Linked DNA regions of Thiorhodovibrio frisius. The protein of the gene in region 2 binds, or shares a complex with, the protein of the main gene of each other region. Links are inferred from orthologs where the notes say so. Each region holds a gene or a part of one and is shown on either strand. Other genes may lie near its edges.

Region 1 (8,292 bases), 2.3 Mb from region 2 along the record:
GGTATTCAGGTCGGGCGCATGCGGGTGCCCCTTGGTGTCGTTGGCATCATTTACGAGTCGCGGCCCAATGTGACTGCCGATGCCGCGGCCCTGTGCCTGAAATCCGGCAACGCTAGCCTGTTACGCGGCGGCTCAGAAGCCTTTCATTCCAACCAGGCCATCGCCGCCTGTATTCGCTCGGGGCTGGAGCAGGCCGGGCTGCCGCTCGATGCGGTGCAGGTGATCGCCACCACTGATCGCGCCGCCGTGGGTGCCATGCTGAGTCGGCCGGAATACGTCGATGTCATCATTCCTCGCGGTGGCAAGGGGCTGATCGAGCGCATCAGTCGCGAGGCGCGTATGCCGGTCATCAAGCATCTCGATGGCATCTGTCATGTGTATATCGACGATCAAGCCGATCTCGACAAGGCGTTTGCCATCGCGCTCAATGCCAAGACCCAGCGCTACGGCACCTGCAACACCATGGAGACCCTGCTGGTGGCCGCGCCTGTGGCGGCAGATATTCTGCCGCGCCTGGCCAGCGCGCTGACCGAGAAGGGTGTTGAACTGCGCGGCTGTGCTGAGACCTGCCGGCTGATCTCCGCTGCTGTGCCCGCAACCGATGCCGATTGGGACACCGAGTATCTGGCCGCCATTCTGTCTATTCGGGTCGTTTCTGGCTTGGATGCGGCCATCGACCACATCGAGTGCCACAGTTCGCGCCACACCGACAGCATTGTGACCGAAGACTACAGTCGCGCCCGGCGCTTTTTGCGCGAGGTCGATTCCAGTTCGGTGATGGTCAATGCCTCCACCCGCTTTGCCGACGGCTTCGAGTACGGTCTAGGTGCCGAAATCGGCATTAGCACCGACAAGTTTCATGCCCGCGGCCCGGTTGGACTGGAAGGTCTGACCAGCCAGAAATTTGTCGTGCTCGGGGATGGTGAGATTCGCGCTTAAGCTGTCTGGCCCATGATCGGCATCTTCGGCGGCACCTTCGATCCGGTCCATTTTGGCCATTTGCGCCCGGCGCTTGAGGTGCATCAGACGTTGGGGCTTGAGGAGTTGCGACTTATCCCGCTCAATCAGGCTGTGCATCGTGCCCAGCCGGTGGCCTCGGGTGAAGCGCGCCTGCGCATGCTTGAGGCCGCAGTCGCCGATCAGCCGGGGTTCTTTGTTGATCGCCGCGAGCTTGATCGCGCGGGCCCCTCGCGCACGCTCGATACGCTCTTATCCCTGCGCGCGGAGTTCGGGCAGCAGCGTCCATTGTGCCTGCTGATCGGCGGCGATGCCTTCGAGACCTTTGCCGACTGGCACCAACCTGAGCGGATTCTGAAACTGGCGCATCTGGTCGTGATGCGCCGCCCGGAAGCCAGCGAGCCCAGTGATCCGCGCCTGCACGCCATGCTCGCTCGGCAGCGCACGGCTGAGGTTGAACGACTGCGCCAAACACCGGCTGGCGCTATCTGGTATCAGCACGTCACCCAGCTTGCCATCTCCGCCACCGCCATCCGCGCTGCCCTGGCATTGGGGGAGAGTCCACGTTATCTGCTGCCAGAGCCGGTTTTTGCGATGATTCGCGCGACGGGGATGTATGCATCGGAAAGATCTGGCGGGGATTTCGATGCGGCCCGGGCTGACCAGACAGACGACAGACTAAGGTGATTTCGGAAAAATGATGTCCCAAAGCAGCCAGCTGAGATATTTGTTTACGGAAACGACCTAAAAAGGAATGTCGTCGTCGAAAGGTTCATCCAAACCTGGTCCGGATTGATCGGGGGGCGGTGCCGGAGACTGGGCTGGTTGCTGGTTGGGGTATTGGCTCGGATATTGGCCGGAGTTTTGGGGCGCCGGAGCTTGCTGTTGAGGAGATTGCTGGTCAGGATATGGGGCTTGCGCATAGGTGGTCGCAGCGGCTGTCCCAATGCCGGGGGCCGGGTCGCTCGTCCAGCTGCCGCCGGAGTTGTCGGCGCCATAATCGCCGCCACTGGGACGGCTGTCGAGCATCTGCATGCTGCCGGTCATGTCGACAATAACCTCGGTCGTATAGCGGTCCTGGCCATCTTGGCCCTGCCATTTTCGTGTTCGCAGCTTGCCTTCGATGAAAACCTTGGAGCCTTTGCGCAGATACTGCTTGGCGATTTCGGCGAGTTTTCCGCGAATCACGATGCGGTGCCATTCGGTGCGTTCCTGGGGTTCGCCGGTGTTGCGGTCTTTCCATGACTCGCTGGTGGCGATGGACAAGTTGGTTACTGCATCGCCATTGGGAAAGTAGCGAATCTCGGGATCATTGCCGAGGTTGCCAATAAGAATCACTTTGTTGACGCCACGGGAAGCCATTTGCGTTCTCCATCTCCGTTAAGTAAATCTGTGCTCATCTTGCCGAATGGGCTGGCGTATTGTCCAGTGGCTGGCTGACCCTGGCACTCAATCGATGAAGATCTGCGTTGTTGCCTGGCTGCCGGCCGCGTCGATCAGCAGAACCCGGGCGAATCCGCGACCGTCCGGGTACCAGCGACTGGAGCGCGCAAAGGCGTCGCTTCTGATCGGCTGACCATTGATGATCCAGCGAAAGGGTGGCTGACCGCCTCGGGCCTTAAGAATTAGTGCCGGCGGCGAGCTGGACGAATTGGCGGCATTGAGATCGATACGGGCGCCATCTGGTGGGTAGGCGATCTGTACTTGGGGCGAGGCGAATCCGTGCGCACTGCGGCTGCCGACTTTCTGCAGCGGTGACGGGAGCTGGTCGCTGCTAAGTTGCAAGATTCCAGGTGGCGCGGCGGGAAAGGCAGTGGGTCGGCCCAGACGCGCAAAGGCATCGACGAGGATTGGCACGGCGACGCTCGCGCCGGTCAGTTCGGTGACTGGCGCGCCATCGGGGCGGCCGGCCCAGACGCCGACAACATGGCGCCCGTCGAAGCCGAGCGCCCAGGCATCGCGATAGCCGAATGAAGTTCCGGTTTTGACCGCGATGGCCGCTGCTCCCCCGTTCGTAGCATTGGCGCCGGACAGAATGGAAGTCAGGTACCATGCGGCGCGCGGGTCCAGTACGGGCGTTGGTGGACTCGGGCGCCGTGTTGGCGAAGTCGTGGAGAGTGCGCGTTGTTCGCTCAGGGCAACGGGCTGTCCGCCGCGGGCAATGGCGGTATAGAGGGCCATCAGATCGCGCAGGCGCAGACCGACACCGCCAAGCGCGATGGCCAGACCGGCGGGGCGGTTGCCAGGGAGTTGCGGCGCGGCACCCGCGCGCCTGAGTCGCGCCAGCAGCCGCACCGGGCCGATGTGCTCGAGCATAATGACCGCAGGGACGTTGAGCGAGCGTTGCAGCGCCTCGCGCACCGTTACTGTGCCGGTAAAATCGCCATCGAAATTGGCCGGGGCGTAGTCACCGAAGCCCATCGGGCGATCCTCGATCAGGCTTTCGGGGTGGGCGATGCCAAGCTCGAACCCAAGGCCATAAATGAGCGGTTTCAGGGTCGAGCCGGGGGAGCGCACGGCGTCAGTCATGTCGATGAAGCCATCGCGCGCGACATCGGTGTAGCCGGCCGAGCCAACCGATGCCAGCACTTCACCGGAACTGTGCTCGACTACCATGATGGCTAGGGAAACAGACGGGGCGAGGGCAGTAGCATGTTCCCTGGCCAGGGTTTCAAGCGCCTGTTGTAGCGGGGCCGACAGGGTGAGTTGCAGCACGGGTGCATCGGGCAGGCGCCGCCACCAGTATTCGGCGCGATGGGCCGCGAGTTGCGGGAGTGGGCGGCGCTGGCGCGGGACAGCTTCCTGCATGGCCTGTTCGGCCAGTTCTGGGCTGATGATTCCGCGCGCGGCAGCGCGGGCGAGCACCCGGTTGCGCGCGTCCCTGGCCGTCTCAGGGAAGCGATCCGGGCGCCGTCGCTCCGGGGATTGGGGCAGGGCAACTAGCAATGCGGCCTCGGCTGCGCTCAGGCGGCGCGGTTCCTTGCCAAAATACGCCAGACTGGCGGAACGCACCCCTTCAAGATTGCCGCCATAGCCGGCGTGTTGCAGATAGGCTTGTAATATCTCCGTCTTGCTAGCCGAGCGTTCAAGCGCAAGTGCCCCTAGGACCTGCTGCCATTTTCCGCTCAGCGAGCGGGTGTGGCTCTGCTCGAGCAGACGCACAAGCTGCATGCTGAGCGTGGAGCCACCGGAGACGATGCGCCCTTCGCCCAGCATTTGGGTCAGGGCGCGAACCATGGCCGCCCAGTCGACACCATGGTGGGTAAAGAAGCGGCGGTCTTCCCACACCAGCAAGAGGTCGATCAGCTGGGGATCGATGTCCTTGAGGCGCAGCGGCAGGCGCCAGCGTCCATCACTGACCGGAGCGGCGCGCAAAAGCTGGCCGTCGCGATCAAGAATAAGCCTTGAGACCGGGGTGGTCAGTTCGGGGGGCGGTTGCAGGCGACTGGCGATGCTGAACGCCCCCAGCAAGCCGAGTATCAGAATAAGGGCCGTAGGCAGCCCGTAGTGCTGAAGGACGCGTGCGATCATTTAATTACAAAACAGATAATTAAAGACATTTATTGAGATTGATTCTAGATAATTGGCACGCGTTGGCAGAAAGTTGCACAATCATCCATCATTTACCGGCGACAATCCACCATCCACTAAGGGCAGCAGGCATGGCCGATTTTCTCACGCTGGGCTGGCAGGGCATCTTTACCCTCGGCTTGGTTCTGGTGTGTTTTACGCTTCTTGCAAGAACGCGCATTGCGCCCGACATCGTCACCTCAGGCGTGCTGACTCTGCTGCTCGTGTCGGGCATTCTGACCCCGATCGAAGCCCTGGCTGGTTTTTCTAACCCTGGGATGCTGACGGTTGCTGTGCTCTATGTCGTGGTCAGCGGACTGACCGAAACCGGCGCCGTTGGTTGGATCAGTCAGTCGTTGCTCGGGCGCCCGCGCGGAGCAACCGGCGCGCAACTGCGTCTGATGCTTCCGGTGGCGGGCTTGAGCGCTTTTCTAAACAATACACCTGTCGTTGCCATTTTCATTCCCGCAGTCACCGAGTGGGCCAAACGCAACCGTCTGCAATTATCCAAACTACTGATTCCATTAAGCTATGCCAGCATTGCCGGGGGTGCCTGTACCCTGATTGGCACCAGCACCAATCTGGTGGTCAATGGGCTCTATGTGGAGCGCACCGGCGCGGCGGGCCTTGGCTTGTTTGAACTAGCCTGGATCGGGCTGCCGGTGGTGGTGACAGTGGTGCTGTTTCTGGTGCTGGCCGGGCGCTGGCTGCTGCCGACGCGGCCAGCGACGGTGGCGGCGTTCGAGGATGTTCGCCGCTACACGGTCGAGATGCTAGTCGAGCCAAACAGTCCGCTTGCCGGCAAGCGTGTCGAGCAGGCAGGGCTGCGCCAACTACCGGGGCTGTTTTTGATTGAAATCGAGCGTCAGGATCGAATTATCCCGGCGGTTTCGTCCCAGGAGTTGCTGCACCAGAATGATCGGCTGGTGTTTGCAGGCGTGATCGACTCGGTGATGGATCTACAGCGCATTCGCGGTCTGGTGCCGGCGACCAATCAGGTGTTCAAGCTCGACGGACCTCGGCGTGATCGTTGTTTCGTGGAAGTGGTCTTGTCGAACAAATGCCCTCTGATCGGCCAGACAGTGCGCGAGGGCCGTTTTCGCGCCCGCTACAATGCGGTGATCATCGCCCTGTCGCGCAATGGCGAGCGGGTGTGCGGCAAGATCGGCGATATTGCCTTGAGCCCGGGCGATACGCTGTTACTCGAATCGCACCCGGAGTTTGTGCTGCAACAGCGCGATTCGCGCGATTTTCTGGTCGTCAGTCAGCTCGGCGATCAGCACCCGCTCAATCACCAGCGTGCCCCCCTGGCCATCACCATTGTCGTGGCCATGGTGGCAGCGGCCGGTTCTGGATTCTTGAGCATGCTCGAGGCCGCGCTGCTGGCAGCCGGAGCCATGATCATGAGCGGCTGCACGCCAGGACGGGTGGCTCGGCGCGCGCCGGATCGGCAGGTGCTGACGGTGATTGCGACATCCTTCGGTATTGGTGCCGCACTCGAAAAAACCGGGGTTGCGACCCTGCTGGCAGGCTCCTTGATTGGGCTTGCCCAGGGTGGTCCCTGGCTGTCGCTGGTCCTGGTGTTTGTCGTCACCGCTCTACTGACCGCCGTGGCTACCAACAATGTTGCGGCGGTACTGGCGTTTCCGATCGCGCTGGATACGGCCATGCAGATGGGGGTCGATCCAACCGGCTTCATGGTGGTCGTCATGATCGCCGCCTCGGCCAGTTTCGCCACGCCCATCGGATATCAGACTAATCTGATGGTGTATAGCGTCGGCGGTTATCGGTTCTCGGACTTTGTCCGCGTCGGCACGCCTCTGACGATGCTGGTGGGGCTGGTGACCATTTTGCTGGTGCCGCTGATCTGGCCGTTCTGAGTTCTTCCGGAGCCGACAGGCATGCAAAAAATCTGCCTTTAAAGCATACTCTGTGCCGGAAGGCAGCTGCCTGAGGAGCGTGCCCCTGGCTCCTCGATTCAGATTATTTCCGCATTTAACCTGCGCCAGGTCAGTTTTTTTCTTAACACCCAATTAGCAAAAGGTTAATATGAGGGGGTGAGCCATAGCGCTCCAAGTCCGTCGCTCGATCGATCCCTCGTTCAGGCATCCGCCGTACAGGCTCGGTCTACTTACCATCGATCTCTTCATGGGAGGAAATTCCATGTCCCAGTCGCCAAGCACCGACGCATCAACCGGATCTTCGTCCGCCAAGTCCAAGGGCGGTGGCTCCATGCTACTCGGCCTGATGCCGTTATTGGTTCTCTTCGGTGCCACTGTCCTGCTTTATAACCTTACCAGCGGAGGCTTCTCCGAGGCCTTCATGTACTGGGAATATTTCATGGGCTTCATCGCGCTCTACTTTCTGTTTTCCGGGTGGAGCCAAGCGTATCTTAATGGGAATTCCAGCCTGTGGTACCTGATCAGGCAGTGTGTCCATTGGGGTGCCTTGTTCGCTTTAGTCTATGTGCTCAATATCCAGGGTATCCGCGAACTGATCCCGGATCCGCAATACACCATTTTGTTGCTGTATCTGATTGCTTTCACCACCCTGCTCGCGGCTATCCAGATGAATATCAAGATGATTTTCTTCGCCGCGTTTATGGTTTTCGTCGCTTATCTGATCGCTGTTCCAGAAAACAATCCGGCCTTGATCAAGCTGGGCGAAGCCTTTCAGGTGGCTGAAGCGCCTACCAAGCCCCTCATGATGACTATCTGGGTGGCTGTGGCCGGCTTTGTTGGTACTTTGTTTTTCAAAGCATCAATGGGCGGCGCCATTTCCGCCAAGCGTGCTGCTAGCAAGCATTAGCGGATTAGCTAAATAACCGCGTCACGGCTGCTCGCGTGGCGCGGTTATTTGTTGGCTTGTGAGATGTCTTCCACTTGGCCCGCTTAGGTATCGGCTGGCCTCTTCTGGGATGCGCGTCTGGTTCTGAAAAATCCCCGCAAGAGTTCGCCGCAGGCATCGGCAAGGACGGGCCCGCGACACTGAGTGCGGTGATTGAAACGCCCGTCTGCGGGCAGCAGATCAAAGCGGCTACCACAGGCGCCTGCCTTGGGGTCCGTGGCACCAAAAATCACAGTCTCCACCCGAGCATGGATGATGGCACCGGCGCACATGACGCAGGGCTCAAGGGTGACATAAAGGCTGGAACCTGGCAGTCGGTAATTGCCACGTCGGCGTCCGGCATCGCGCAATGCCAGAATTTCGGCATGAGCGCTTGGGTCGTGCAGTGTGATGGGGCGATTCCAGCCCTCACCAACAATTTCCCCATCAATTACCAGCAGAGCGCCGACAGGCACTTCCCCCTCATCGGCGGCCCGCCCGGCCAAGGCAAGCGCCCGCTGTATCCAGCGATCATCCTCCACTGCGCAGGCCGTTATCGGTCAACTGCGGCTCCCTTCCTATTCCCATTCAATGGTGCCGGGAGGCTTGCCGGTCACATCATAGACGACCCGGGAAATGCCGGCGACCTCATTGACAATTCTGTGACTGACCTGGGCAAGAAAGTCGTATGGCAGTTCTGCCCAGCGGGCGGTCATGAAGTCGATGGTTTCGACCGCGCGCAGCGCGATCACATGCGCATACTGACGGTTGTCTCCAACCACTCCGACTGAGCGCACTGGCAGAAAGACCGCAAAGGCCTGGGAGACCTGATCGTAGAGCCCGGCGCGGCGCAGTTCTTCAATAAAAATAGCGTCTGCCAGCCGCAGCCGATCAGCATAATCCTTGTGGACTTCGCCCAGGATGCGCACGCCGAGACCG
Region 2 (17,009 bases):
GGGTGCCGGAGGTTCTGCTCAGTGGCGACCATGGCGCCATCGCGCGCTGGCGGCGTCAGCAAGCGCTGGGACGGACCTGGCTGAGGCGCCCGGATTTGCTCGCGAAAATGACACTTGATAACGACGAGCAGCAGTTGCTGCAGGATTTTATTCAAGCTCGGCAGGCCGCCGCGCTGGATTCAGGAGAAATCGAACCATGAGTAATGTAATTCTTGAGCTTGAGCGCGAGCAGATGACGCGCGAGATTCCGCCCTTCGCCCCAGGCGACACCGTGGTCGTGCAGGTGAAGGTGACCGAAGGCAACCGCGAGCGTCTACAGGCCTTTGAAGGCGTTTGTATCGCCAAGCGCAATCGCGGTCTCAACTCCGCCTTCACACTGCGCAAGGTCTCGCATGGCGAGGGCATCGAGCGAGTATTCCAAACCTACAGCCCGGCGATTGCCGACATCAATGTCAAGCGTCGCGGCGATGTGCGCCGGGCCAAACTCTATTACCTGCGCGATCGCTCAGGCAAGTCGGCACGCATCAAAGAAAAGGTCTGACACGCCGCTCCAGCAATGGCGGCCAGTCAGGCTTAAGGGTCCCAGGTCGCTTGCGCTGGCGCCATTGCGGCTTCCAGTCCGGCATCCAGCGTGCCACTGCCAGAGACCTTCTACTGGCACGATTACGAAACCTGGGGTTCCGACCCCCGGCGTGATCGCCCCTGCCAGTTCGCCGGACTGCGTACCGATGCGCAGCTGAACGAACTCGGCCCAGCCGAGCCACCGCTGGTGCGCTACTGCCAACCGGCGGATGACTTTCTACCCGCTCCAGACGCCTGCCTGGTCACCGGCATCACCCCGCAACTGGCCGCGCAGCAGGGCGTCAGCGAGACCGCTTTTGCCGCCGACATCCAGCAGCAATTCGCTCGTCCGGGCACCTGCTCGGTTGGCTACAACAGCATCCGCTTCGACGAGGAAGTCACGCGCTCCCTCTTTTATCGCAATTTCCTCGATCCCTATGGGCACAGCTGGCGCGACGGCACCTCGCGCTGGGATCTGATCGACCTGGTCCGTCTTGCCCATGCCTTGCGCCCCGAGGGGATCGAATGGCCCCGGCATCCGGGCGGAGCGACGTCCTTCCGGCTTGAGCATCTCACCGCAGCCAACGGCATCGCACACCAGGGCGCCCACGACGCCCTGGCCGATGTGCGCGCCACCTTGGCGCTGGCGAGGCTGTTGCGTGACGCCCAGCCGAGGCTATTTCACTATGGCCTTGAGCTGCGCGACAAGGAGCGGGTGCGCGAGCTGCTCAAACCCGGCCAGCCGGTGCTGCATGTCTCCTCCAGATATCCCGCTGAGCGCGGCTGTATCGCGCCAGTCATGGTAGTAGCGCCCACGAGCGCCGAAGACCGCAGTGGTGTCATCTTGTGGGATCTGCGCGAAGACCCCGCCGAGCTGTTTGCACTCGAGGTTGCAGAGATACGCGAACGCGTCTTCACCCGCGCTGAGGATTTGCCGCCTGGTATCAGGCGCCTGCCGCTTAAGAAGCTGCGCCTGAATGCCTCGCCCATGGTCGCGCCACTGTCAACCCTGCGCGCGGACGCAGCCGAGCGATGGTTGATCGATCCCACCCAAGTCAAGCAACGCTGGCAGGCATTTCATGCCAATGCCGAGGCTGTAGCACGGGTAGCAGAGAGGGTGCGCGCGGCCTTTGCACGACATGGTTTGGATGCGGCTCAAGATCCTGACCACGCGCTTTACGCCGGCTTTTTCCCGCCCGCGGATCAGCGCCTAATGGGGCGGGTGCGGGCCATGTCACCGGCGGAGCTGGCGGGAGCGCGGCTTAAGTTTCAGGACCCGCGACTGCCTGTCTTGCTATTTCGCTATCGGGCGCGCAACTGGCCTGATAGCCTGAGCCCGACGGAGCGCGCGACCTGGGATGCATGGCGCATACGACAGCTAGCAGACGAATCCAGCGGCTGCGGTCCGAGCCTGCGTCAGTATCGCCAGCGTATTCGGGAACTCCGCGACGAGCATCGCGGCAATGCCGCGACCGAACAGCTGCTCAATGCGCTGGAAAACTGGCCGCGCGAGATTGGCGTACCAGATTCAGTCACCAGATCAATGTGATATCCAGCTCAGTCTGATCCCCAGTTCAGTCTGACGCCCTGTTCAATGGGATGGCCGGTTCAGATGCCCGGTTCAACGTGCCCCATGGTGAAGATAGGCCGCCCGAGAGGGTGCCTTGACGATAATCCCGGGGATGGCGGAAATGCCGACGATGGCATCGACGCCGCCGAGTTTGACTGCCTCTTTCGGCATGCCGTAGACCACACAGCTGGCCTCGTCCTGGGCGATGGTCAGGGCGCCGGCCTCGTGCATTTCCAGCATGCCACGGGCACCGTCGTCGCCCATGCCGGTCATAATGATGCCAATGGCATTTGGGCCGGCCGACTGCGAGGCTGAGCGAAACAGTACATCCACCGACGGGCGATGGCGGCTGACCAGTGGCCCGCCCTTGACCTCGGCTACATACTGAGCACCACTGCGGCGCAGCAGCATGTGAGAGGTGCCCGGGGCGATCAGCGCCTGGCCAGCAATCACCCGGTCGCCGCTCTTGGCCTCGCGCACATGAATTTGGCACAAGCTGTCGAGGCGCTCGGCAAAAGCAGCGGTGAAGGCCCCCGGCATGTGCTGCACCACCACAATGCCCGGTGCCGTACGCGGCAAGCGTGTGAGCACATACTCAAGCGCCTGGGTGCCGCCGGTCGAGGTACCAATGGCAATAACCCGGTCGGTCGTGGTTGCGAGCGGTTTGAAGGCGCGATCAGCGACGACAGAATCCGCGGCCAACTTGGGCGTGGGCTTGAGCGTCGCCGCTGCCGAGCCCCCGTGACGCGTGACTTTATCCATGCGAGCATGGCTGGCACCGCGAATTGCATCGCCGAGTTGGGTCTTGGATTCTTCCAAAAACTGGCGCAGGCCCACCGTGGGTTTGGTGATGATGTCCACCGCGCCAGCGCTCATGGCCTGCATGGTGATCTCAGCACCCTTGCCAGCCAGCGTGGAACAGATGATCACGGGCGTCGGACGCTCTTTCATCAATTGCCGCAGGAAGGTCAGCCCATCCATGCGCGGCATTTCGATGTCGAGCACAATGACATCAGGCCAACCTTTCTCGAATGCTTTGTGCGCGAAAATTGGGTCGCGCGCGGAGCCGATCACTTCAATGCCGGTCAGCGTATTGAGCTGCTCGGTCAGCACCTGCCGGACGACAGCAGAGTCGTCAACGATAAACACCTTAATGGTCATGCGAAGGTTGCTCCTTTAATGAGGGTCTGGAGCACCAGAATCATGTGCATTTGCATTGAATTACCAGAACTCGACGCTGCTTTTCTCGTGTTGATGTTTGAGTTCCTTGTCAAAGTATTGCTTTTCTTCAGTCAGTATGCGGCTGGCGCGCTTAATAGGAATGCGTCTTAAGTACACCGAAAAATCGCTACTCTCGAAACGAATCTGTCGGCCCATGTCGCCGCCAAAGTCCTGCGCAACTAGGGGAATACGATCCTGGGCCAGAAAACGCTGGACGAAATCGATATTGATCTTGCCAATGCTGAAACGATCCGGCAATTCATTCAGCCGCGTGGCGAGCACATTGCCGCCGCCAAAGGCCTTGGCACGCAGATTGGCGCGACGAGCGCCAATTTTCAGCATGTCGTTGATCAGCAACTCCATGGCGCCGAGACCATAGCGCCCGGCATCCGAGGCCAGCGGGGCCTCCTGGCTCGGGTGGCGCGTGGCGAGCAGAAAATGATTCATGCCAACCACGCGCGTTACCGGGTCGTACAGACAGACCGAGACACAAGAACCGAGCAGGGTCGAGAGCACAATGGGGTTGCGCGACACATGATACTCTCCGGCGTGAATCACGCGCTTTTCAATCGGTTTCTTGTGCGCGGGGGATGTTGCTGCGTTCATGCGGAGCAGAATGAATAAGCATGCGATCAGGCAAGAAACTAATGCACCGGCTTGCGAAAGATCGAGGGCCCAATGGTGGTAAGGTCGGTCTTAATGCCGTGCAAGGATTCAACATGGCTGATAAACAGATACCCGCCCGGAGCAATAGAGCGACTCAGGCAGTCGAGCACCAGCTGTTTGGTGGCCACGTCAAAATAAATGAGTACATTGCGCAAAAATACAATCTCGAAGCGCCGGCCATCATCCCGGGGCTTTTTCAGATTGCGTTCCTCAAAGCGGGTGCGCGACTTGAGCTTGGGACTAACCAGCAGATTGCCCGCCTGCGCCCGCACGCCTTTCAGGCAATACTTTGATAGCCATTCGGGCGGGAGATTCTTGGCACGCTCGAGTGGATACATGCCACGTTTGGCGGTAGCCACCACCTGAGAGTTGATGTCGGAGCCGAGAATATCCCAGTCGCTGCGCCCCAGCGTCTCGGCCAGAACCATGGCGAGCGTATAGACTTCCTCGCCGGTCGAACAGGCCGCGCTCCAAAGATGCAGGGTGCGATTGCGATACTGAGGCAGAATCTTGGCACGCAGATAGTCGAAATGCGCGGGTTCCCGATAGAAATAGGTCTCGTTGGTGGTCAGCAGGTCGACCAAACGCCGCCGCTCTTCTTCCTTGCCAGCCTGAGAAATGAGGTCAATATAGGCATCATAGCTGCGCAACCCGTAGTGACGCAGCCGCTTTTGCAAGCGCGAGCTGACCAGTTGCCGCTTGTGCGGGGCGAGGTTAATCCCCGCCTTCTCGTAAATAAACTGGCGGAACCGTTCAAAGGCTTTATCGGAGATTGGGTCGAGTTCGGCCAATGCCTCAATCGCCGGGTTGTCTTGCTTGGCCGTATTGCGATCAGCTCCCCACATTCTGGCCATCCATGCCTGCCCCCTCAACGATCTTTTTCAACGCGGCCAGCTCCTGGATCGACAGCACATTATCGATGGCCAGAATAATCACAAACACATCATCGACCCGACCCATGGCCTCGATGAAGTCGGTGCGGATCTCCGAGCCGAACTCCGGTGCCGGTTTAACATCGTCGCGCGGAATATCAAGGATATTGTTGACTTCATCGACCAACATGCCGAGCACATGACTGTCGCCGTCGCTGTGCGTCTTGACCTCGACCAGCACAACACAGCTGCGCTTGGAGACAGTCAGCGCGCCGCGATTGAGGCGCGCGCCCAGATCGACCACCGGAACCACATTGCCCCTAAGGTTAATGACGCCTCGAATATAGTCCGGCGTCATCGGTACTTGGGTGACTCTGGGCGTCTCGATGATCTCTTGCACGGCATCAATGGACATCGCCAGCCGCTCCTCGGCCACCGAAAAAGTCAGATACTGGGCGGCGTCTTCAGCGACGCCAGTCTGATCGCTGCCGGGCCTCTTGGTTGCGGTAGCTGTCATCGGGTTCTCCGCCTAGAAGCGCTCAAAGTCCTGGGAGTCCAGATCGTCACCGCCACTCGAGAAGCCATCATCGCCACGCGAAGCGGCAGCAGGCTTTGGCGCCGGGGCTTTTTTGGCCGCGGAGCTCTGGCGCTTACCGCCAGCGGAGAGCTTGAAGAAGGCCATGGTCTCCTGCAACTGCGCGGCCTGACCGCTGAGTTCCTCGGCCGTCGCTGCCAACTCCTCAGAGGAGGAGGCATTTTGTTGCGTGGCCTTATCGAGCTGCCCCATGGCCTCGTTGATCTGCCCGATACCCGAGGCTTGCTCGCCGGAGGCAGCGGTAATTTCTTCCACCAACTCGGCGGTTTTGACGATGTTGGGCACCATCTGCTCGAGCACTTTTCCCGCGTCCTCGGCAATGGAGACGCTGTTGGTGGCGAGCTGGTTGATTTCTTGCGCCGTCACGCCGCTGTTCTCAGCGAGCTTGCGCACCTCGGCGGCCACCACAGTGAAGCCCTTACCATGCTCACCGGCGCGCGCGGCCTCGATGGCGGCGTTGAGCGCAAGCAGATTGGTCTTGTAGGCGATCTCCTCGATCATGCCGATTTTGCTGGCGATTTCCTTCATCGCCGCGACCGTGCGGGTGACCGCCTCGCCGCCCTGGCGGGCTTCGTCGGCCGAGCTTCTGGCGATGCCGTTGGTGACCCGAGCGTTCTCGGTGTTTTGCTGCACCGAGGCATTGAGCTGCTCGATGCTGGCAGTGGTTTCCTCGACGCTCGCGGCCTGCTCGGTCGCGCCCTGGCTAAGCGCCTGGGCGGTGGAGCTGACTTCACTAGAGGCGGAACTGAGGTTATCCGCACCGACCCGCACCTCGCCGACAATCTGCTGGAGTTGCTGCACCATGCCGTGCATGTCGCCATAAACACCGCGCAAGCCTTGCTGGTCGAACTCGATGCCGAGATCGCCGTTGGCAACGCGCTTGGTGACATCTGCGATGACGGCAGGGTCCTTGCCCAGTTGTGCCATGACGCCGCGGATGATCAGCCAGGCGATGACGATGCCGAACAACAGGGCAATGGCAGACAGCACTGAGATGATAAAGACAGCGCGCTCGTTGGCGGCCTGGACCTTGGGGCCAAGCTCGTCCATCTCCTTGATGATCGCGACCTTGATCTCATTGAGCAGGGCCGCAAATTCGGGGCCGAGAACGTCGAGCGTGTTGACCACGTGGTCGTTACGCGTGTCGATGGCTGTCACCAGACCGGTGAAGTTCGAAGCATATTCCTTCTCCAGCGTCCGGATATTGGCGAGAATGCTGCGCCGGGTGGGGTTTTGCAGTCCTCGGTCGAGCACGTCGAAAGTCTGCGTCGCCTTTTCCAACTCTTGGCGCACGCGGTCCTGGCTTTCCTTGAGGTTATCATCGACGTATTTCATCACATAGACACGTGCAAGCAGGACGTGGCGCAAGGCCGCAGCCGCATCGCTTGCGGATTCCGGGTCGCCATCGCGCAACGCGGTCTCGAAGATTTCCGTCAGGCCCTGCTCAATTTCCTGTCCGAGCTTGGCCAAGACCTCATTAACCAGGCGGTTGCGGTTGGCCATTTCCACTTCAACCGCTTTGAAGGTCGTAATGTAGGTCTCGATTTGTGTCTGAGCTTCGCGAATCTTTGCTTGGCGCTCGGGATTTTTGATCTGGCCCTCGGCCTCTCCGAGCAGACGCACGGTCTCCTGCGCGTACTGGTGGAACTCGGCCTTGTCCTTGTCGCTGCCCTTGGTGATCAGGAAGTCCTTGACGTTCATGCGGCCCATCAGCATGGCTGCCTGCAACTCGCCTAGAAGGTTCGCGTTTCGGGCTTTGCGGCGATACTCGCCGAAGTCGGTCGAAGCGTTGTTGATAGTGACGTACGCAAACCCGCTCACGATGACGAGCAGGGCCAGGACGATACCGAAGCCAAGAATGAGTTTTTTGGCCATGGTCAAGGAGCTAAGCATCGAATTCTCCGGCTCTAATTAGGAATAACACAGACAAATCATGAAAGGGTTAAGTGTTTAACACCGGGAGCGACTCGGGTTCTGGTAATAGATCCCGCCCAGGCCACCAGTGGTGGCAAACTGACTAGTTGGCAGTTCGCCGATGCGTTTGACCGATATTCGCCAATTCGCCCACGTCCAGAATGAGCGCGATATCGCCGGTACCAAGAATAGTGGCTCCGGCGATACCATGGAGGTTCTCGAACAGGTTGCCAAGGGGCTTGATGACGGTTTGCAGCTCTCCAAGCAGGGTGTCCACGACCAAACCGAGCTTATGATGGCCAAAGCGTACCACCACCAGGCTCTCGCGTGTGGACTTACGTTCGTCAGCATTGCAGCGGAACAGCTCAGTCAGGCGGATAAAGGGCAGCACTTCGCCGCGCAGGTTGACGTAATGCTCGCCATTGCGGTTGGTAGTGGCGGCTGGATCGACCTCCACGCATTCCGACACCTGAGACAGCGGGATCACATATTGTTCCCTACCAGCCCCGACCAAGAAGCCATCGATAATCGCCAGGGTCAGCGGCAGGATGATGGTGATCTTGGTGCCCTTGCCCCTTTCACTTTCAAGCTCCACCGAACCGCGCAGGGCCTCAATGTTGCGCCGCACCACGTCCATGCCCACACCGCGCCCGGACAGGTTGCTGGCGGTATCCTTGGTGGACAGGCCGGGCTCGAAGATCAGTCGCAGAGTTTCCTCATGGCTCAGCACATCCTCGGGCTTGACCATCCCTTTGGCCTCCGCCTTGGCGCGGATGCGTTCGGCGTCAAGGCCGGCACCATCGTCTTTGATCTCAATGACGATATGGCCTGAATCATGAAAGGCATTGCACAGGATGGTACCAGCGGTCGGCTTGCCGGCGCGTTGTCGCTCCTCAGGCAACTCGATGGCATGGTCAATAGCGTTGCGGATCAGATGGGTGAGCGGATCGGTGATTTTTTCAATCAGCGTTTTGTCGAGTTCGGTCTCACCACCAGTGATGACTAGGTCGATCTCCTTGCCAAGATCCTTGCTGGAGTCACGCACCACCCGGCGAAAGCGTGACAGGCTGTCGCCGATCGGCACCATGCGCAATTGCAGGGCGTTGTCGCGGATTTCCTCGACCAAGTAGTCGACGCCATCGACGACCTCTGCCATGTCCTCGATACCATGGCGCTCGACCATCACCCGAATGGCGGCGCTGCTGGTGACCAGCTCGCCAACCAGGTTGATCAGGTGGCCGAGGCGTTCGGCATCGACACGGATAAAGCGGTTTTCATCCTGGCGCTTGCGCGCGGCTTCCTGCGTCTTGACCGCTTGCTCCATCAGCGCCGGTTTGACCGCGCCCTGTTCAACCAGGATCTCACCCAAGGGGCGCTTCTCTGCGGCGGTCTCTTCTTCACTCTCGGTGGGGGCGCCGATCCCTTGCAGGGCGAGACCACGGTCAAGTTCTTGTTGCGTCAGCGCGCCGATCTCGACCAACATCTCGCCGATGCGGCTGATTTGATCGTCCGGCAGGCGATGCAGCATCTCGAGATACTTGTCCTGCGCTGTCTCGGGGGGCAAGATGCGGATGTCGCAGTCATCTTCGGCAAAGTTGAACACATCAGCGATGGCGGCCTTGTCGGCCTCGCTACGGAAACTGATGCGGAAACTCAGGTAGCAGCTCTCGGGGTCGATGTCGGAAGGATTCGGGGGCCAGATCGGGATGGTGGCGACATCGACAATATTGCCGAGCGAGCTTAGATAGCGCAGAAACGACAGTGGGTCCATGCCGTTGCGCAAGGCATCGGGGCCAAAGTCCAGCGCGATGATCCAGGCATCGCTGGCCATCGGCAGATATTTGGGCGCGTCGCTGTCGTCGCTCGCGCTCGCGGCCGCTGGATCTTGTGTTGACGCGCCTTTGGCGGAGCCGCTGGCAGCGGTGCCCGATCCGCCGCCGTTGCGCGCGGCCAGTTTTTCCACCAGCGTGGTGCCAGCTTCGATCAGCGCCGGATCCAACTCCAAGCTCTCTTCGCCATCGCTGGAAACGATGGCTTCGACGAGATTACCGGTATGGTCTCGGCATTCGAACAGAATGCTGACCAGCTGGTCGGTCATAGGTTCGCGCCCGGAGCGGACCTCCTCCATGACCGACTCGATTTCATGGGTGAAATTGACGATGGGCGTGTAGCCAAAAACCCCGCCAGTGCCCTTAATCGTGTGCATGGCGCGGAAAACTGCGTTCAGCGATTCGTTATCGCTGGGGTTGGATTCGAGCGCGAAGAGCGCGTCCTCCATTGTGTGCAGCAGTTCCTCGACTTCCTCGAGAAAAGCTTGCCGGGCGGCATCCATGTTCATGTGCTGGCCTCCGGCTGAGCAGGCGTCGGCACTCCAAAGGTCCGCTTGAGGAACAGCATATTGAGCATATCGTCGACTGTTTCGCTGACACTGGCGATTGAGAACGCAAGCCCATGGGCGTCAGCCTCAGACTGGGCGAACAGCAGCAGTTGCAGTCCAGCGCTGTCAATCTCCGTCACCTGGGACAGATCGAGGTGGATCGGGGAGCGTTGGTCGAGGACTTCTTTCAGCCGCTGAAAGTTGGCTGCCGCACTATAGATGGTCATCTCGCCTTCGTAGACAAGGGTGTCCGCCGAGGGTGTGGGTTGGTCGGTCGTCATGTCGAGCAGCTCCGAAGGCCTATGATCCTTGCAGTGGCTTGGGTCAGCCTCGCCGTTTTGGGGTTCTTCTCATTGTGTCGGTAAGCTCGGCAGACAATCCCGGCTAGTGTGCCCTGGGCCGGTGGTTGACTGGGAGCTTCCCGCTCAGTTAGGGGCTCAGTTAGGCGCTCGAGTCAAACGGAGACCTCGCGAGGCAGCCTCTTGTAAAAGCCTAGTTACAGCATAGACGGTTTTTCGACCTTTACCGCGCCCTTAAGTGGCGCGGGCGCGAAAACAGATCAGGTTCGTCGCTTAATAGCCACAAGCCCGCGATCTGGCTGAGCATCGCCCACCCAGCACGTTCATCAGGCTCGCCAGCCTCACCCTGCCCATCAGGGCAGCACCAGTTTCGAGACCGCGTCAAGCAGCACGGGTGGCTGGAAGGGCTTAACCAGCCAGGCCTTGGCACCGGCAGCTCTGCCTTCCGCTTTCTTCTCCGGCTGGCTTTCCGTGGTCAGCATCATGATCGGCGTGAACTTGTAGGCGTCGAGCTTTTTGACCTCGCGCACCATGGTGATGCCGTCCATGTTGGGCATGTTCACATCGCTGACGATCAGATGCACCTTCTGGCCCTTTAGCTTGGACAGGGCTTCTTTTCCATCCCCGGCTTCGATCACATCGTAGCCAGCGCCTTTGAGCGCGATACAGACGACATTCCGTAACGAGGCGGAATCGTCAACCACCATGATTGTCTTGGCCACTGCAAATATCCTCCCAAGTCAGAAAAATCAGCTTACTCGCGTCTGTTGCAGAATTAGGCCAGCCATGGACCGGGGCGGACCTCCGGTGACCCAGCAATGGTGACGTGCCGCTGGCGCACAAATTCCGCACTGCGTTCTCGTTGTTTAGGTTGATGTCGGTTTGCTATCAGTTGCCGGGCTGCTGTTGCTAGCGCCGGTCTGTGATGATTTGGCTTGTTTGTGCGTTGTTCATGTCCCGCTCATCAGCTGACCTGACCGCCAGTCTGGCTGCTGAGGTTCCCGTCGCTGGCGCGTGATTATACATGCCCGCGATTATACATAGGGGTCAACGAGCAGAAAATATAGCGGGGTGTTCGCATGTTGCCCTGCTGGGGCGCGCGTACCCATGTTCATCTGTTATACAATAACAATTTGCGGGATGCTTTCTCGTACTTTTGCAGATCAGGAGTCCTTGCGGGGGGAGTTGTCGTGATCATCAATCTCAGGCTTCAAGGAGGTTGCATCCGGGCCAGTGTCTTTGCCCTGCCCTCTAGCCCGCCTCCATGCGCTCCGCGCCGGACGCACCAATCGCTGACCTTGGCGCTTCAGCCTTTCGCCCTTCTACCTTTTGCCCTTCTAATAGTCTTGCTAGCTGCCGTCTGGCCTGCCAGCACCATGGCTGAGCCGGCTGCGCGTTTGCGCGTGTTCGCGAGCGTCCTGCCAATCCAATACTTCGCGCAGCGAGTCGGCGGGGATGATGTGGAGGTCGAGGTCATGGTGCTGCCGGGACAAAGTCCGGCCACCTACGAGCCGCGCCCGCAACAGGTCGCGGCCCTGGCGCAGACCGATCTTTACCTGCGCATCGGCGTCCCTTTTGAAGACGCCTGGATGCGCCGCATCCGCACCGCTAATCCGCGCATGGAGGTCCTGGACCTGCGCGACGGCCTTGAGCTGCGCCCGATGGCTGCGCATCACCACAACGACACAGATGCAACCCAGGCTGAGCCGCACGCCGCACCAGAGCACGCGCCCGATCATGAGCATGGTCAGGAACTCGATGCCCACGTCTGGACCAGTCCGCGCCTGGCTCGCCAGATGGCGGTGCGCATTCGCGAGCGCTTCAGCGCGCTTGATCCCGAGCATGCCGATAACTACCGGCAGCATCAGCAGGCCTTCGATCAGGAACTCGCGGCGCTGGATGCGGAGCTTGACGAGCAGCTGCGGGGGCTCAAACAACGCGCCTTTCTGGTTTATCACCCGGCCTGGGGCTATTTTGCCGATGCTTATCAGCTGCAACAGATTCCGGTGGAGTTCGAGGGCAAGGAGCCAGGGGCACGCCAGTTGGCAGCCCTGATCGAACAGGCGCAGGCTCTCGACATTGAGGCCGTGGTGGTACAACCCCAGTTCGACCAGCGCGCAGCCGAGCGGGTGGCGCAAGCCATCGGCGGGCGCCTGGCCAGTGTCGATCCGCTCTCGGTGAATTATGCCGAGAACCTGCGCGCGCTCGCGCGGGTCATTGCCGGTCAGCCAACGGCGGATGACGATTAGCGGTTGGCTGATAGGCAATCACAATGAACACGGCTCCCAAGCTTGAGTCTGAGCCTGAACACAGCGCTGACGCCGAGGTGGTGATTTCCGCGCAGGCATTGTCTTTCTCCTACGATGCCGTGCGCGTACTCGATGCCGTGACGCTGGATGTCAGACGCGGCGAGTTTCTTGGCCTGGTCGGCCCTAATGCCGGTGGAAAAAGCACCCTACTCAAGCTGATTCTTGGCCTACTCGAGCCGACCGCCGGGCGCCTCTGGGTGCTGGGTCAGGCACCCCGCCAAGCGCGACGGCGCATCGGCTATGTACCACAGTACCCGGCCTTCGCGCGCGATTTCCCCATCACCGTGGCCGACGCGGTGCTGATGGGTCGGCTGGGTACCCGGCGACTGATGCTGCGCTATGCGCCCCAGGACCGCGCGGCCGTGACCCGGGCCTTGCGCGAGGTCGAGGCCGAAGACCTCGCCCGCCGTCCCATCGGCAAGCTCTCCGGCGGCCAGTTGCAGCGGGTTCTCCTCGCGCGTGCACTGGTCGGCGAGCCGGAGATTCTGATCCTCGACGAGCCCACCGCGAATATCGACCAGCGCGTGGAAGGGGAGATCTTCGAGCTACTTGCGCAATTGAACGCGCGCATGACCATTCTGGTGGTTTCCCACGACATCGCCTTCATTTCCGGCTATGTCAGCCGAGTCGCCTGTCTTAACCGCACCCTGGTGTGCCATACCACCGGCACGGTCGACGGCCGCGTCATCACCGACCTCTATGGCGAGCGAGTGCGGGGGATTTTGCATGATCACGCATTCTGAACCTAAGGCTCATCGCGAGGCACCACCGCAGAGGATGAAGCTGTTGTTTCACCCTAACGCATTCTGGGCTGACCTATCTGGGGTCGAGAGGATGTGCTCCCCTAGCAAGATCGCAGGTATTGGCGCATGACTGAGTTCTTCGGCGCCCTGACCCAGCACAGCTTTCTGCAACAAGCCCTGCTTGCCGGCCTGCTGGCGAGCCTTGGCTGTGGTCTGATGGGGCCCTTTGTGGTCGTCAAGCGCATCACCTTTCTCGCCGGCGGCATTGCCCATTCGGTGCTGGCGGGCATGGGCGCCGGCGTCTATTTCGGTTTCGATCCGCTGCTCGGCGCCCTGGTGGCAGCGGTGATCGCGGCTCTGCTGATCGGCTGGGTGCGCCTGTATTCCGATGTGCGCGAGGACACCACCATCGGCGCTCTCTGGGCAATCGGCATGGCGGTCGGCATTCTGTTCATTGCCGCGATACCTGGCTATACCTCGGACTTGATGAGCTTTCTCTTCGGCAACATCCTGCTGGTGCCCAAGCGCGAGCTGCTGTTCATGGGGCTGCTCGATACCGTGCTGCTGATCAGCCTGACCCTCTTTTACCGCCAGTTTGTTGCCCTGGCTTTCGATGAAGAATTCGCCCGTCTGCGCGGTATTCCAGTCGGGCCGCTCTATCTGGCACTACTGGTGCTGGTCGCCATTACCGTGGTGCTGATGATTCAGGTCGTCGGCCTAATTCTGGTCATCGCTCTGCTCACCTTGCCGGCCGCCATCGCGGGACTCTGGACCAGCTCGCTGGCAATGATGATGCTACTGGCGACCCTGCTCGGCGTCCTGCTAACCAGTGGCGGCCTGGCACTGTCCTACGCACCCGATTGGCCGGTTGGGCCAAGCATCATCGTGCTGGCGGGCAGCGCCTACATTGTGGCCCTGGTGGCCCGGCACCTTTGGCAAGCCTGGCGACGGCAGTCGACACTGGCCAGCGGCGGCGGCAGCGCCTGGCGAGCCGGAGAGCAGCATGACCAGGTGTGATTGGCACCAGAGCCCAGATCGGTGCATTCCATGACGGATCACCCGTTAAACAGCTGCAAGGGCAAGGCAACCGAAGTTGACCGGATGCTGCAACTGGCCGAACGACGATGCCATCAACAGGGGGCGCGTCTGACTGCGCGCCGCCGCCGGGTGCTGGAGATTTTGTGCCAAAGCGAGCGCCCGCTTAGCGCCTACCAGATCCTCGAAGAGTTACGCGACGGCGCGCCCTTGGCCCCACCGACCGTCTACCGCGCACTGGATTTTCTCCTCGAGCAGGGCCTGATTCATAAACTCGAGACCCTGCATGCCTTTGTCGGCTGCAACCACCCGGATCATCCGCATGCAAGCCAGTTTCTCATCTGCGCCGACTGCGGCGGGGTCACGGAAATCGAGGACGCGAGCCTGAGCGACAGTGTGCAAGTGGCAGCCTCGCGCAGCGGCTTCAAGCCAAGGCGCTCGGTAGTCGAGGTGCTTGGCTTGTGCGCCTATTGCTCGGAAACCCAAAGAGTCGCGTCCACTGCAAGCGAGGCAGATGGCAATGAGAGATAACGGCATGAACAAACACGGGCGCACGGCTTTGCTGCTTGACGTTGCGCTGGCTGTTTTACTGACTGGCCTAATGGGGGGCTGCGGCGAGCACGAACCTGAACAGCGCGGCGCATCGGCCGAGGAGCTGACCTGGGACGACCTGCTGCCCGCCGACTGGCAACCAGAAAAACTGCTTGAAAACTTCAATGCCGAAGACATCGCCGACGAAGACCCACGCGCGGCGGACCTGATGGAAAAGCTCGCGGCCCTGTGGAAAGAAGCTCCGGTGGTGCCAGGGCTCAACGGGCGTCAGGTGCGCCTGCCTGGATTCGTGGTGCCGGTCAACCTTGAGGCCGAAGACATCGATCAATTCCTGCTGGTGCCCTACTTCGGTGCCTGCATCCATGTCCCACCGCCACCGGCCAATCAAACCGTCTTTGTCACCACCCGGGAGAACAAGCCCTATGTCGGCGCACTCTTCGACACCGTGTGGGTCGAGGGCAAAATGCAGGTGGACAATGTCGACAGCGCACTCGGCAGCGCCGGCTACCGCATCGACCAGGCGCGAGTCACGCCCTACGAGACCAACGAATAGTGGCCATGGCTGAGTAGCCACCTTTGAAGGGCGTAGGCGCGATCAGCATCTGTCTGGACATGACAGCAACGACGGCTTTGATCCTTTGGGGTGACGCGCCAAGGTACCCAGTCAAGCGGCTTCGGCGAGCTGATCGAGCAGGCTTTGCGGGCTCAAATCATCGATCCCCGGCATGAGTTTATCCATGGTGCGCACAAGGGCGCCGATGTCGCTGTCGCGCACAATCGCTTTGACTTCGAGCAGGGAGCCGGGCTGCATGCTGAGTTCGCGCAGGCCAAGGCCAAGCAGCAACCGGGTATAGCGGGCATCGCCAGCCATTTCACCACACATGCTCACCCGGGTGCGGGTTTTGGCCGCAGACTCGATGATGTGGCGAATCAGGCGCAGCATCGCCGGATGCAGGGGCTCGTAAAGATAGCTGACGGAGTCATCAAGGCGGTCGATAGCCAGAGTGTACTGAATCAGGTCGTTGGTGCCGATGGACAGAAAATCGAGCCGGCGCGCCAGGGATTCGGCCATCAGTGCAGCCGCCGGAACTTCGATCATGCCGCCGATGGGCATGAGCGGATCGAAGGCAAGCCCCTGATTGCGCAGCATGCGTTTGGTGGTCTGGATGAGCCGCAGCAGGGTGTCGACCTCGTTGAGCGTGGAGATCATCGGGACCATCAGCCGCACCGGGCCGGCTGCGGAAGCACGCAGAATGGCGCGCAGTTGCGGCAGGAAGAGGTCGGGCTCTTTTAAGCACAGGCGGATGGCGCGCAGGCCGAGCGCCGCGTTAGTCAGCGGCGGCAGGCGATCGGACAGATACTGGATGTTTTTATCCAGCCCCAAATCCAGCGTGCGGATGGTCAGCGGCAGGCCGTTCAGTGCCTTTAAGATGCCAAGGTAATCGGCGAGATGTTCTTCCTCACTCGGCGCCTGGGTGTGGTTGAGATACAAGAATTCGGTCCGGTAGAGGCCGACGCCGGATGCGCCGTTTTGTTGCGCCGCAGCGCTGTCCTCGGGCAGTTCCAGATTGGCCAGCAGCACCACGGGCACGCCGTCGCGGCTGGTCGAGGGGCGGGTGAGCAGCTGTTTGAGCGCAGCGCGGTGATGTTCGGCGCTGCTCAGGCGGCGACGGAAAAACTCGAGCGTCTCAGGATCGCTGGTAGCCAGGATGCAGCCAGTCTCGGCGTTGACCACGAGTTGTTCGCCATGGCGCAAGCCCTCGGTAGCGCGATGCACGCCCATGACGGTTGGAATATCCAGGCTGCGAGCCAGGATAGCCGTGTGCGACATGGGCCCGCCATGCTCGGTCACAAAGGCCGTGACACCGCGCTGGCGCAGCAGGATGGCATCGGCCGGCGTCAGGTCATCGGCGACGACCACGGCGCCTTCGACATTATCGGTGGCAAGATCGGGGTTGACCTGCTCGACGCCGCTCAGAAACACCTGAATCTGACGCACCACATGCTCAACATCGTCGCGCCGGGTGCGCAGGTAGGGGTCATCCATTTCGTCGAAAACCTGCACCAGGGTGTCGCGCTGTAGCTTGAGCGCCCAACCGGCGTTAAGGTTTTGATCGCGAATCAAATCGCGGGTGGCGTCAACCAGTGCTGAGTCGGTAAGCATCAGCAGATGGGTGTCGATGAACTCGGCGATGTGCGTCGGGGTGTCGGCCGGGATCTGTTGGCGAATGCGCTCGAGATGGCGGCGGGCGGCGTCGAGCGCAGCGTCAAGGCGACGCAGTTCGGCGTCGGGGT

What was found.
Region 1: the proteins of sbcB (region 2) and ssb are in contact, whole or in part, in a crystal structure (PDB 3C94), measured with the Escherichia coli proteins. The link is inferred for Thiorhodovibrio frisius from one-to-one orthologs.

Annotation. Positions count from the first base shown.
Region 1 is NZ_CP121471.1:2,724,273-2,732,564, reverse strand. The notes cover bases 511-3,343. They hold ssb (single-stranded DNA-binding protein), read right to left. Parts: upstream 2,320-3,343; coding sequence 1,702-2,319; downstream 511-1,701. Other genes in these bases: pbpC (penicillin-binding protein 1C), read right to left, coding at 2,407-3,343; nadD (nicotinate-nucleotide adenylyltransferase), read left to right, coding at 952-1,644; Thiofri_RS12655 (glutamate-5-semialdehyde dehydrogenase), read left to right, coding at 511-939. Also shown: more of Thiofri_RS12655, read left to right, coding at 1-510; more of pbpC, read right to left, coding at 3,344-4,488; Thiofri_RS12635 (SLC13 family permease), read left to right, coding at 4,620-6,407; Thiofri_RS12630 (hypothetical protein), read left to right, coding at 6,691-7,335; tRNA adenosine(34) deaminase TadA, read right to left, coding at 7,419-7,895; guaA (glutamine-hydrolyzing GMP synthase), read right to left, coding at 7,932-8,292. UniProt on the Escherichia coli protein: Plays an important role in DNA replication, recombination and repair. Binds to ssDNA and to an array of partner proteins to recruit them to their sites of action during DNA metabolism. Acts as a sliding platform that migrates on DNA via reptation.
Region 2 is NZ_CP121471.1:5,030,755-5,047,763, forward strand. What follows is about bases 1-2,870. They hold sbcB (exodeoxyribonuclease I), read left to right. Parts: upstream 1-631; coding sequence 632-2,110; downstream 2,111-2,870. Other genes in these bases: trmD (tRNA (guanosine(37)-N1)-methyltransferase TrmD), read left to right, coding at 1-200; rplS (50S ribosomal protein L19), read left to right, coding at 197-541; Thiofri_RS22930 (protein-glutamate methylesterase/protein-glutamine glutaminase), read right to left, coding at 2,183-2,870. Outside these bases: more of Thiofri_RS22930, read right to left, coding at 2,871-3,292; Thiofri_RS22935 (chemotaxis protein CheD), read right to left, coding at 3,353-3,958; Thiofri_RS22940 (CheR family methyltransferase), read right to left, coding at 3,997-4,863; Thiofri_RS22945 (chemotaxis protein CheW), read right to left, coding at 4,850-5,407; Thiofri_RS22950 (HAMP domain-containing methyl-accepting chemotaxis protein), read right to left, coding at 5,420-7,378; Thiofri_RS22955 (chemotaxis protein CheA), read right to left, coding at 7,503-9,737; Thiofri_RS22960 (STAS domain-containing protein), read right to left, coding at 9,734-10,057; Thiofri_RS22965 (response regulator), read right to left, coding at 10,429-10,797; Thiofri_RS22970 (metal ABC transporter solute-binding protein, Zn/Mn family), read left to right, coding at 11,452-12,324; Thiofri_RS22975 (metal ABC transporter ATP-binding protein), read left to right, coding at 12,348-13,127; Thiofri_RS22980 (metal ABC transporter permease), read left to right, coding at 13,254-14,144; Thiofri_RS22985 (transcriptional repressor), read left to right, coding at 14,175-14,693; Thiofri_RS22990 (DUF3299 domain-containing protein), read left to right, coding at 14,698-15,267; ptsP (phosphoenolpyruvate--protein phosphotransferase), read right to left, coding at 15,379-17,009. UniProt on the Escherichia coli protein: Degrades single-stranded DNA (ssDNA) in a highly processive manner.